DNA from 3 places in the Paenibacillus sp. SJS-P3 genome. Region 1 is predicted to be linked to each of the others. Evidence: riboswitches for the same ligand, from Rfam matches in the RefSeq annotation. Region 1 holds a riboswitch; each other region holds the start of a gene.

Region 1 (3,996 bases):
CGATAGACGGCTTCCTCCTGGATGGCTGCGCACCACGCCAGCAGCGGCATCAGCAGCGGAGCGGCGAGGTTGTAGGGCGACTGGGTTACGTCGCTTGTCGACCAAGCTCCGGTAAATGCCGACAGGCCGATCAAGATAACGGTCTGCAGGCCGAGAAGGATGAAGCCGAGCACATAGGCAAGCTTCATGCTGCTCCAAGCGGTCTCTCCGAAGCGGGACTCGCGGGAGGTCAGCCACAGCCGCCTGCCCTGCGCGCGCCATAGCCCATCCCCGGCGACGAGGGAGAAGTAGGCGGACAGAGCGAGCAGGAAGGTGAGGCCCATCGTGATGACGAGCTGGACCAGGACGACGGTCTCGGCGTTGGGCCGCGCTCCATACATGGCCCGGAGGCCGTCGAGCATGTTCAGGTTGTTGATGGCATAGAAGCCGAGAAACACGAGGCTGATCGCCCAGCCGCGGCGGAAGGAGCTGTACTTCCTCATGACGATCGAATAGATGACGGCGAGAACGAACAGGATTCCGCTCGGCAGCAGATTGCCCAGCAGCGACAGGCTGGAGGCGATCCGATCCTGATCCGCCGTGTAGGCGAGGTAATCCTTGGGCACTTCATAGCGCGGCATGAACTCCGCCAGGACGGTCTTGCCGCCAGGCTCAGCTGCGGCGGCGGAAGGAGGAGCCGCCTCTATGGTGAGGCGGGCTTGGCCGATCCCTCCTCCTTGCACGGCATACACCGTCTTGTAGCCCGCCGATTCACCGATCCTCTCCAGCTTGCCGTAGCCGAGCTCGGCGGCTTGCTTGGCGGCAAGCCGGTCAAGCTGTTCCGCGCTGGGGGCAAGGACGTCCGCGGATTCTCCGGCAGAGGGCGTGAACACCTGCTTCCAGCCGATCACCCGGCCGCTGGACATGCCGACCTCGACGAACATCTGCCCTTCGGGCAGGGAGAGAGACACCTGCCATGTATCGGCCGGAACGATCTTGCCGGGTCCTTCCTCGAATTTTTTGGACAGCTTTTCTTTGCTCAGATAACCGGTTATGTCCCGGTCGGATTGGTGGACCGTATGAGCGGCGAGAGGCTCGGAGCCGGTCAGCTGCCGGGCGAAAGCCATCGCTGCCTGCTGCGCCTCGCCCTTGGGAACAGGCTTGTCGGAAGCTTCCTCTCCCGACAGCCCTCCCGCGAAGGAAGGGATGATCTGCAAAATCAGGAAGATGGCGGCTCCAATGATTCCCGTCCAGAAATACTTACGATAGCTTTTCTCCAACTCGGAGCTGTTCATGATTGTCCTCCTGACGATGCCTGACTGCAGGGCAAGCTTTTATAACCTTACCACAGCGGCTTTCAAATTATCCACGCCGCGGCAGGGAGAGATCGAGATTTCGCGCAAAAGAAAGAGCAAGGGCAGGATTACGCCTTGCTGGACTTGTCCCAGCACTATTTTCCGTCCCATATCGCTCCGCAAGCTTGGATTGGGACATTGGTAACCTGTCCTCTATCCTATATAATCAAATCCGACCATATAGAACAGCCGAATTTCCAAAGAATACGGGGGAACCATATAGCTGCCTGGCGCAGCTTGGGGTGAATTCCGTTCCGGCGCAGGCGGCTGCCTGCCGGGAGCGGATAGGGCAGCCGTCATGCCCGAATCCGACAGCTAACCTCGGAGGCTGCTTGACCGGACTCGCAGGGCGCACAGGCACTTGGGTTTCCAGTGCTTTTTTTTGTGCTTCCGAAGCGACAGGCTTACGATGCCAGGACTTCGCGATCGGCAGGGATATGGAGACAAAAGGAGAGTCGCCGGCATGCAATCATGGTCTTCAGTATTCAAGCAAGCTTTCAAATTGTCGCCGCCGCGCATTCTCGTCGCCGGATTCGCCGTCATGATCGGCATCGGCTCGCTGCTGCTGATGCAGCCGTTCGCAACGGCCGGCGGAGAGGGCACGAGGTGGATCGACGCCCTGTTCACCGCTACTTCGGCGGCTTGCGTCACAGGCCTCGTCGTCGTGGATACCGGCACCCACTATTCGATTGCAGGCCAGATCATCATTCTTCTGCTTATTCAGATCGGAGGGCTCGGCTTCATGACGATGGCGACGCTGTTCGCCCTCGTGCTGCGCAAGCGCATCTCGCTCAAGGACCGGCTGCTGCTGCAGGAAGCGATGAACCAGAGCTCCATAGAGGGAATCGTCCGGCTTATCCGCAAAGTTCTGCTGTATTCCCTCGTCATCGAAGCGGCGGGAGCGCTGCTGTACGCGGTCCGCTTCGCATCGGACATGCCGATCGGCCGCGCCGTTTACTTCGGCATCTTCCACGGCGTATCCATGTTCAACAACTCCGGCTTCGACATCTTCGGCGATTATCGGAGCCTCACCGGCTATGTGTCGGATCCGCTCGTCAATATCGTGACGATGGTGCTGATCGTTACAGGAGGCCTCGGCTTCATCGTGTTGTCCGATCTGATGGAATGGAGGAACAACCGCAGGTTCTCCCTCCATTCCAAAGTGGTCTTGCTGGCCACGGGCAGCCTGATCGTCATCGGAGCGGTCGTCATCTTCATCTTCGAATATTCCAACGCCAAAACGATGGAGCCGCTCGGCTTCGGAGGCAAGGTGCTCGCAGCCTTCTTCCAATCCGTCACGACGCGCACGGCGGGAGCCAACTCGCTCGATATCGGCGCGATGCGCCAGGCGAGCTTGTTCTTCATGATCATCCTCATGTTCATCGGGGCATCGCCGGGCTCGACGGGCGGCGGCATCAAGACGACGACGTTCATGACGCTCGTCGCCGCGATGGGCGCTATGATCCGCGGCAGGGAGGACATCGTCCTCTTCCGCTACCGGCTGGGCAAGGAGCGCATCATGAAGGCTTTGACGATCACGATGCTGTCGCTTGCGCTCGTGCTCGTCGTGACGATGGTGCTCTGCACCGTCGAGGACCGCGATTTCCTGCGGATCCTGTTCGAGACGGTATCGGCATTCGGCACCGTCGGGCTCAGCACGGGAATCACGACCAGCCTGAAGGATGTCAGCAAGCTGCTGCTCAGCCTGACGATGTTCGCCGGCCGGCTCGGTCCGCTGACGATGGCATACGCGCTGAGACCGAAGCAAGGCAAGGAATTATATAAAAATCCAGAAGGCAAGATTATCATCGGATAGGAAAGGAAATAAAGAGACACAATGGGAAAGAGTTCAAAAGGAGAGCAATACTGCGTCATCGGGCTGGGCCGATTCGGCTCCAGCCTGGGCAAGGAGCTCATGCAGCTCGGCTATGAGGTGCTCGGCATCGACCGCAGCGAGGAGCTGGTGGACGATATGAGCGCCGTGCTCACCCATACGCTATGCGCCGACGCGACGGACGAGGATGCGCTGCGCGCGATCGGCATCCGCAACTTCGACTGCTGCATCGTGGCCATCGGGGGAGACATCCAGTCGAGCATTATGGCGGCGATACTGGTCAAGGATTCCGGAGTCGGCAAGGTCGTCGTGAAGGCGGTATCGGAGCTGCACGGCCGGGTGCTGGACAAGCTTGGCGTCGACAGGGTCATCTATCCGGAGCGGGATATGGGAATCAGGGTCGCCCATCAGCTCGTATCGCCCAATCTGCTCGACTATATCGAGCTGTCGTCCGAATACGCCGTCGCGGAGCTGGCTGTTCCGGGCTGCCTCAACGGCAAGGCGCTGTCCGAGATCGACACACGCAAGCGCTACGGCTGCAGCATCGTAGCGATCAACAAGCCCAAGGGCATCATCATCGCTCCCCAGGCGAATTCCATTCTGGAAGAAAAGGATGTCATGGTCGTCATCGGAACGAACGAGGGCATCGAGCAGTTTGAAAACGCGGTGAGCCGCAGCTGACGACCGCCGTGGAGGGAAATAAGCGGCCTGCCGGGCAGGAGCGGTCCGCTCCAGGCCAGGCATACGCATAGAAAGAAAGGCAGGAGGCGCGTCAGTCGACGCGGACTCCTGCCTGTTTGGTTTCAGCGGCCCTCTGCTGCATGGCCT
Region 2 (3,996 bases), 470 kb from region 1:
GCTGCTGCATGCCGCCGCTCAGTTGATCGGGATAACTGTCAGCCCTTTCTTCCAGTCCGACGAGCCGCAAGGCTTCCCTTGCTTTCGGCTCTCTTTCCTTCTTGGGCACTTTCTGGACCTCAAGTCCGTACTCCACATTCTCAAGCAGTGTCCGATGCGGAAACAGCGCGAATTTCTGGAAGACCATGCTGATCTTTTTCTGGCGCACCTTCCTCAGCTGCTCCGCATTCAAGCGGGTAATATCCTGTCCCGCGATGCGGATGGCGCCTCCCGTCGGCTCGATCAGCCTGTTCAGCAGGCGCACGAGAGTCGATTTCCCGCTGCCGGACAGCCCCATGATGACAAAAATTTCTCCCGGCTCGACGGCAAATTGAACCCGGTTGACCCCAACCGTATGCCGCGTTTCTTTAAAGATCCTGTCTTTGCTCCACCCTTCCGTCAGAAGCGGCAGCATTCGTTTTGGATCCTCGCCGAATATTTTCGTCACATCCGTGACTTCAATGATCGACAAGCGCTTCACCTCCTTATGGCCTCTCTTGCGGCCAACGCTCACTCGAACTAGTCTATCGAACAATTCACGACACCGTCAACCGTTTTATCCGTATAATAAGTACGTACGGTTTTTTCTGTTCATACTTTACGTGCGAAATGCTCCCGTATCCTCTCTTATACTCGTTCATCAACCGCTTTACATTGCCGGGAATGTTTCTTACAATTACTTTGTCAGCCGAGAAGGCGATGAAGGAGCGGACATGATGACCAATGATTTTGCCGGCCTGGAGGCCGCGCAGGAGCAGGCAATCCAGAAGGCGCGCAAGCGCGTGATCGAGTCCATCGGCAAGAACATGGACCTGTACGGCATTACACAGTCTACAGGACTGCTGTATGGGCTCATGTTTTTCCAGGACAAGCCGATGAATCTCGACGAGATGGGCAAAGCGATGGAAATGAGCAAAACCAGCATGAGCACCGGTATCCGCACGCTGGTTGATTTGAATATGGTGAACAAGGTATGGGAAAAGGGATCGCGGAAGGACTTGTATGAAGTCGAGCGGGACTGGCACCAGACTTTCGCCGATTTTTTTGTCCTGAAGTGGAGAAAGGCCGTGGAGCTCAACCTGATGGCGCTTCGCCGCTCCAAGGCAGAGCTGGACAAGCTGGCCGAGAGCAGCGGATCGGAAGCAGAAGCCATGCTGATCAGCAGCGATCTGGAGAAAATCCGCCAAGCGATCGACTATTATTTGTGGCTGGACCGGGTCATCGATCTGATGGAATCCGGCGAGATTTTCAAGCATGTGCCGAAGGAAGAGCCTTCGAGCTGAAACCAAGAAAAGCCTTCCCCGGCGGGAAGGCTTTTCGGTTTTGTTGCTGGAATATAACCGACTGCGCAAAAAAGAAAGACAGGCAGCTCGCGCCGCCTGTCTCCCCTCATCCTTCAGAACCGGAGCCGTCCATCATTCCCCGGCGTCGTCGGCCGCTTCTTCCTCTTCGCTTACCATCTTGCTGTAATCCTCGCCCGTCACGACGCGGCGCGCGGTAACGTAGCGCTTGGCATAGTAGGCATCGTCCAGATCCGTATACCGGACGCCCTTGCTCGAGGAGTGGGCGAACTTGCCGTCTCCGACATAGATGCCGGCATGCGAGATGCCGCGGCCGTTGGTGTTGAAGAAGACGAGGTCTCCCGGACGAAGATCATCCTTTTCCACCTTCGTGCCGGCCTTGGCCTGGGATTGGGAGGTGCGGGGCAGCTTCACGTCGAACTGGCCGAAAATATAGCGGACGAATCCCGAGCAGTCGAATCCTGCTGTAGTCGTGCCTCCATACTTGTAGGGAGTGCCGAGAACCTTGCCGACGGATGACTTCAATTCGGTGCTTGCGAACACGCTGGATGATGCGAACACGGCAATAAGAATGAAAGCGGTAATGGACATGATGACTTTCTTCACAGATGGTTCTCCCTCCGGTGCCTACGAAGTTAGCTGATGGGTTCGGTAGAAGGTTCCCTAGAATTCTCTCTTGCAGAATTCATTCACCCCGAGTGGTTCCCCCGTTTTTCTTATCGAAAATTCGGCATTTATTTTGTTTCAAGCTTGTTTGCTGATGGTTAATATTCGTAGTTTTTTGTCGAACTCCTCCCTTTGGATTATTAGAAGTCTTTCATAATTCGACTTTTTCGGTCTAAGAGGGTCGTTCGCCCTTGTTTATATCGTAATAGAGATATTTTTGATGCCTATTTCTGAACAAATAGTCCTTCCCCTTTCTTCCTTTAAAGTACTCTATTCCCATTCGATAGAAATTTCTCCCTGCATTCATCCAATTTTCCCCTTTTATCGATAAGCACTTTCATTGATAATGAAAGTGCTTTCAATAGATTCGAAAAAGGAGGTCGGATATTCCCTCTCATTCTTGTTTCGCCCCTATCATCCTATCCTTCAGGAGGTATCGTTCATGTTCAAACCGAACCGCCGCATAGCAGCTTCCGCGCTGAGAGTCTTGATGCTTGCCGTGCTTCTTGCCTTCTCGCTCCTTCCGCAAGGCGTCGCCGTCCAGAAGGCCAGCGCTGCGGATGCATGCAGCGGAGTCGCTGCCTGGAGCTCGTCCTCCATCTATACCGTCGGGCAGAAGGCGGTCTACTCCGGCACGCTGTACGAAGCCAAATGGTGGACGCAAGGCGAGCGCCCGGATCTCGCCGGAGAATGGGGAGCCTGGAAAGTGCTGTCACTCTGCTCGGCATCCCCTACGCCGACTCCTACGGCAACGCCTGCTCCTACGGCGACGCCTAAGCCTAGCGCCACTCCGACACCGACGCCGACGGCCACTCCTGTCCCTGCCGGCAAAATCATCGGCGCGTATGTAGCCGACTGGCATTTCCCCGTCATCAGCACCGTGCCGGCCGAGAAGCTGACACATGTGTTCTATGCCTTCGCCGACGCGACCTCTGCCGGTGTCAGCGGAGGGGATACGGGCAAGCTGGCGCAGCTCGTCTCGCTGAAATCCAAAAATTCGAATCTCAAGGTTCTCGTCTCCGTCGGAGGCTGGGGCCGCTCCGCCAGCTTCCCCGCAGCAGCGGCTACGGACGCGAGCCGCACGGCGTTCGCCAACAGCGCCGTATCCTATATCCGGGCCAATAAGCTGGACGGCATCGATATCGATTGGGAATATCCGGGCTCCGGCGACCGCGCGAACTATACTCTGTTCATCCAGAAGCTCCGTTCGACTCTGGACTCGGCCAGCTCGGCCGATGGACGCTCCGCCAACAAATACCAGCTTACAGCCGCCGTCGGCGCCTCCGACTACGGTCTCGGCAACATCGATATCGCCGCCGTCATTCCCTCCTTCGATTTCCTCAATGTCATGACGTACGATCTGCAGAACGGCGCGAATACCCATCACACCGCCCTGTACAACTCCTCGATGGCAAGCTACAGCGTCGATTCCGCCATCAAGCTGCTGAAGAGCAAGGGCGCTCCGGCAGCGAAGCTCGTCGCCGGAGGCGCCTTCTACTCCCATGGCTCCGGCGATTACACCTATGATGAGCTCAAGGCGAGCTATATCAACAAGAACGGATGGACCCGCCAGTGGGACTCCACGGCAAGGGCTCCATACCTGACGAATTCCAGCGGCGGCTTCCTCAGCTACGACGATGCGGAATCGCTGACCGGAAAGGTGAATTACGCGAAGTCCGGCGGACTCGGCGGCATCATGTTCTGGGAGTATGGCCAGAACATGAACGGCGAGCTGCTGGAAGCCATCTATCAAGCGATGAAGTGAACCACGGATTGCAGAACGAAAAGAGCCCGTTGTGCCGGTCCGGCATAACGGGCTCTTTTTCGGCTTGAAAGCTGCCTGCAAGCGTCTTTAAAGAAGGGATTGAAACGATTGGCGGATGACGTCGCCGCGGCTGATGATGCCCGCAAGGAAGCCGCCCCGGTGGACCGGCAGCTTTTTGATCTGCTTCTTGCCCAGGATGGCGGCGATCTGCTCGATGTCATCCTC
Region 3 (3,996 bases), 570 kb from region 1:
GAATGTGCATGACGGATGTGCCGTCCACATACTTGGCGTTGTAATCGTAGAAGTCCGTTCCGCTGACGATCTCGCCGACGACCGATGCGCGCGGCTCGTCATTGCCGAGCACGCCGACTTCGATCTCGCGCCCGTCGATGAACTCCTCGATGACGACCTTGCGGTCGTAACGCAGCGCGAGCTCGATGGCCGCGATGAGCTCCTCCCGGTTGCGGGCTTTGGAGATGCCGACGCTGCTGCCGAGATTGGCGGGCTTGACGAAGCAAGGATAGCCGAGAGCGACCTCCGTTTCCATGACGAAGAACGCGCGGTCCTTCTCCCACTGCGTCCGGTTGAAGTAGCGGTAGACGCATTGCTCGAGCCCCTCGTGGGCGAACACCTTCTTCATGAAAATCTTGTCCATGCCTACTGCCGAAGCAAGGACCCCCGCTCCGACATAAGGAATATTGGCCATTTCCATCAAACCCTGGACCGTGCCGTCCTCGCCGAACGTTCCGTGCAGCAGCGGGAACATGACGTCGATCGTCCCTCCCGGAGCTCCCGCCGAAGCGGCAGCCGCCTGCAGGGCGCCCTCTCCGGCCGCAGCCGTCGCCAGTCCGCCGAATACCGGCGCCAGCGCCATGCCGCCGTCCTCTGCCGGAGACAGCTTCAGCTGCTCGACGCTGTGCGGGGCTTCCAGCAGCACTCCTCCGGAGCGCCATTCGCCTTGGCCCGTAATATAGAAGGGCTGTACCTCGTATTTATCGAAATCGAAGGCGCCCATAACGGCCAGCGCCGTCTGCAGCGATACCTGATGCTCGCCCGACTTGCCTCCGTAGATGAGTCCGACGCGAATTTTGTCTCCCATGTTAGCTCCTCCGGTAACCTTCTTGAATTAGAATGCCAATCGCTGCATGGACCGATGCGGCTCCCGCATCAGAAATAGTCCTGCAGATGATAAAATCGATAGCGCGTCCGGTCCGTCCAGGCGTAGGAATCCTTGTAGTCCCAATAGCGGTGCCGGCTCGGCACGGTGTTGGCGTTGACCAGCGGCATGCCGTCGGCATCGAATGCCGTCACGACTGTCGTATGCTGGAACCGCCCGTCCCCGCCCCAATCGTAGGTGATGACGTCCCCGAGGGACAGCTCGGATGCGCTCTCCACCGTCGTCGCCCGCATGCCCGTGCTGCGCGGGAACGACAGATACAGCTGCAGCGCGTTCGACACCGCCCAGCTGTAGCTCCAGGATTCCTGGCCGCCTGTACGGCCTTTGTACCACCATCCCGATTCTCTTTTACCAGTATAGTTCATCGGTGCTTCGCCTGCAAAGACACATTGCGACACGTAATTCGTGCAGTTGACCTCGAACAGCTCGTAGGCCGGATTCGCTTCGTTCCACCACCGGTCGGCGTAGGCGGCGACCAGCTCGCGCCTGTACTCGACGGCGCGGTCGCGTGTATTCAGGCGGGACAAGACGCCGTAATTAAGGAAAGGGCGCGGCGAGCCCGGACGCTGGATTCCGCTGCCGCCGCCGTCGCCGTAGGAGCGATGCTCGGCCAGCGCGCTGTCCGCCGCGGCGTGGCCGTATCTGGGCCTGCGCTCGCCGACGATCGGCTCCACCCGGGTCAGGCGCCATGCTCCGCCTTCCTCGGCCAGCCACAGTCGCTCCTGCTCGAGACGCTCCTCGGTGTAGGAGCGGCCGCGATGCTCGACATGCCGCTTCACATGCAGCTTCAGGACGACCGACACTTCGGTCGCGGACTCGTTGATCCTCAGCAGCGTCGCTCTCGTCTCGCTCTGCGGCGACAGAATGCCGCGCTCCTCGTCCCTGAGGCGCAGCCGGCGCAGCCTTTCCTCCAGGCGGCGGCGGTGATCCCTGTCTTCCAGCAAGGCTCCGAGCACCTCATGCCTCCGCTCCACTTCGGCTTCGTTGTACCCGTGCACGTATTCCTGCACGGCTCCTCTCCAGCCTTCCAGCGCAGCCTGCTTGCCGGAGGACGGCTGCGAGCGCTGAGCCTCCGATCGTTTGACTCCCCGGGTACCGGTACGCGGCATTCCTTTCCCCATCCCTTCTGGTCGGTATTCGCCCATCATCAAGATGATCTTATGTCTGCTCTCCACTAAAATATGCGGACCCATCCCGGATAGAGCGCTTAAACGCCGTTATCCGGCGTTTCAACGAGAATGCGGCAGATATATATCGAAATTTCAGTCAATATCGAATTTTACAAAACAAGCCCGGCTGGCTTATGATATGATGTACCACTCTATCACCATATTGCTGAATTCCACGTACTGTGGAAGCGGGGGAACCAATACGCGGGCGTCTGTCGACGCTTGCCGGGGTGAATCCGAAAGGAAGAGGCCGGGCTGCCGAAGCCGCGTCTCTTGCCTTTTGGTAGGGCTACTCTCTGGCCCGAATCCGTCAGCTAACCCCGTAAGCGCACAAAGGAGAGATGTCAGGATGTCACTGAAAGACAACCGCGCGGCTTCTTCCGCGCAGGAGGGCTTCATTGCGCCTTCCGTCTGTTCTGCGTCTGCGGTCGAGGCCTTCTTGGCGCCGCCGCCGTTTCCGGGCTTGGACGCGCCGATCGCGCTGGACATGGCGGTCGCGGAGGCTTATTCCCCGCCGGCCCCGGCTGCTGAGACGGCGAACAGGCCGTCCTTCCGTCCCGAGGCGCTTGAAGAAGAGCGCTCAGCATCAAGCCGCCGCATCCGCTGCATCGACTTGTTCATCACCCGCACGGGACCGCTCGTCGATCCCGAGCGCGGAGATTACCGCGTCGTGCTGCATCTGTGCTTCGGCTCCTCCATCCGTCAGGCTTCCGTGCTCATTCCTTACGCCAAGGCGCCGAGAAGCTGGGACGCGTGGAGCCGTTGGTTCCAGCCGTTCGTCGGGGTCCGCTCCGACGAGGCGATGTCCGTGCTCTATTACGACGCGGAATGGATCAGCGACCACAGGGATCGCCTGCTGCGCAAGACGCTGGAGCCGTCCTCCCAGGAAGGCACGCTGTTCCCGGCGACCGCTTTCTGGAGACGCAACGCCCTTATCGAAACATCCGACATCCATATCCGGCTGTCTCTGTAGCCGGATGGCGCTCTGTCCTTCATCCCTTCAAGAGGCATCCCCTATCCGCTTTGCGGCCGGGGGATGCCTCTTGGCCTTTGGCGGCCTTGAGCGGACATTTGGCGCATGATTTGAAAGTGCTGGCCGTATTCACTTACAGAGATCCATCCGCCGTTCAGGAAGCATACATAGACAATAAAAAAGACTGCCAGCCGCAATAACGGCTGGCAGTCTTTCTATTCCGGAATTTATGCGTGGCTCAATTCGAGCTCGTCTTCCTCATCCCGCTCGTAGGACTCCCGATCGAATTCCCCTTCCGATACGGCGACCAGCAGGGTCGACACGGTCGTGCCGGAGGCGTTCAGCGCCGTGCGGCCCATGTCGACGACAGCGTCGATCGCAAGCACCAGGCCCAGTCCTTCCAGAGGCAGGCCAAGCGCGGTAAGCACGACGGTCGTCGAGATGGATGCCGGACCCGGCACTCCGGCGACGCCGATCGACGAGATCATGCTGACCAGCACGATGAGCACGTAATCCGATACGCCCAGCGGCACGTTGTACACCTGGGCGACGAATACCGCCACGACGGCAGGCCATACGCCGCCGCAGCCGTTCATGTTCATCGTCGCGCCCAGCGGAGCGACGAAGCTGGCGATGCGCGGCGATACGCGCAGCCTCTTGGTGATGACCTCAAGGTTGACCGGCAGCGTCGCGTAGCTGCTGCGAGTCGTGAAGGCGACCGCGATCGTCGGATAGATTTTGCGGAGGAACTTGAACGGATTCAGCCTCGCGCCGAAGGTCACCAGCGCTCCGAAGGTCAGGATGAAGTGCAGCAGAAGCGCGATATAAGTCGCGATGATGAGCGTGATAAGCGGCTTGAGCGTCTCTGCGCCGTACTTGGCGGCCATGGAGCCGATCAGCGCGTACACGCCGTACGGCGTCAAGCGGAT

What was found. Region 1 has a riboswitch for cyclic di-AMP ahead of AC06G8_RS17315 (TrkH family potassium uptake protein). Riboswitches for the same ligand answer to the same signal wherever they lie in the genome.
Region 2: another riboswitch for cyclic di-AMP. It lies ahead of AC06G8_RS15170 (C40 family peptidase); the one in region 1 lies ahead of AC06G8_RS17315 (TrkH family potassium uptake protein).
Region 3: another riboswitch for cyclic di-AMP. It lies ahead of AC06G8_RS19920 (hypothetical protein); the one in region 1 lies ahead of AC06G8_RS17315 (TrkH family potassium uptake protein).

The regions. Positions count from the first base shown of each region.
Region 1 is NZ_CM160043.1:3,761,243-3,765,238, reverse strand. Features, by position in the region: gene AC06G8_RS17320 (CPBP family intramembrane glutamic endopeptidase) at 1-1,274, opposite strand, end outside; cyclic di-AMP (ydaO/yuaA leader) riboswitch at 1,512-1,678, shown strand; gene AC06G8_RS17315 (TrkH family potassium uptake protein) at 1,798-3,150, shown strand; gene AC06G8_RS17310 (potassium channel family protein) at 3,172-3,849, shown strand; gene AC06G8_RS17305 (LysR family transcriptional regulator) at 3,941-3,996, opposite strand, start outside.
Region 2 is NZ_CM160043.1:3,289,137-3,293,132, forward strand. Features, by position in the region: gene AC06G8_RS15160 (quaternary amine ABC transporter ATP-binding protein) at 1-511, opposite strand, end outside; gene AC06G8_RS15165 (GbsR/MarR family transcriptional regulator) at 753-1,322, shown strand; gene AC06G8_RS15170 (C40 family peptidase) at 1,455-1,946, opposite strand; cyclic di-AMP (ydaO/yuaA leader) riboswitch at 1,950-2,083, opposite strand; gene AC06G8_RS15175 (glycosyl hydrolase family 18 protein) at 2,449-3,771, shown strand; gene AC06G8_RS15180 (CBS domain-containing protein) at 3,859-3,996, opposite strand, start outside.
Region 3 is NZ_CM160043.1:4,330,709-4,334,704, forward strand. Features, by position in the region: gene AC06G8_RS19910 (D-alanine--D-alanine ligase) at 1-847, opposite strand, end outside; gene AC06G8_RS19915 (amidase domain-containing protein) at 916-2,034, opposite strand; cyclic di-AMP (ydaO/yuaA leader) riboswitch at 2,249-2,438, shown strand; gene AC06G8_RS19920 (hypothetical protein) at 2,444-3,067, shown strand; gene AC06G8_RS19925 (dicarboxylate/amino acid:cation symporter) at 3,295-3,996, opposite strand, start outside.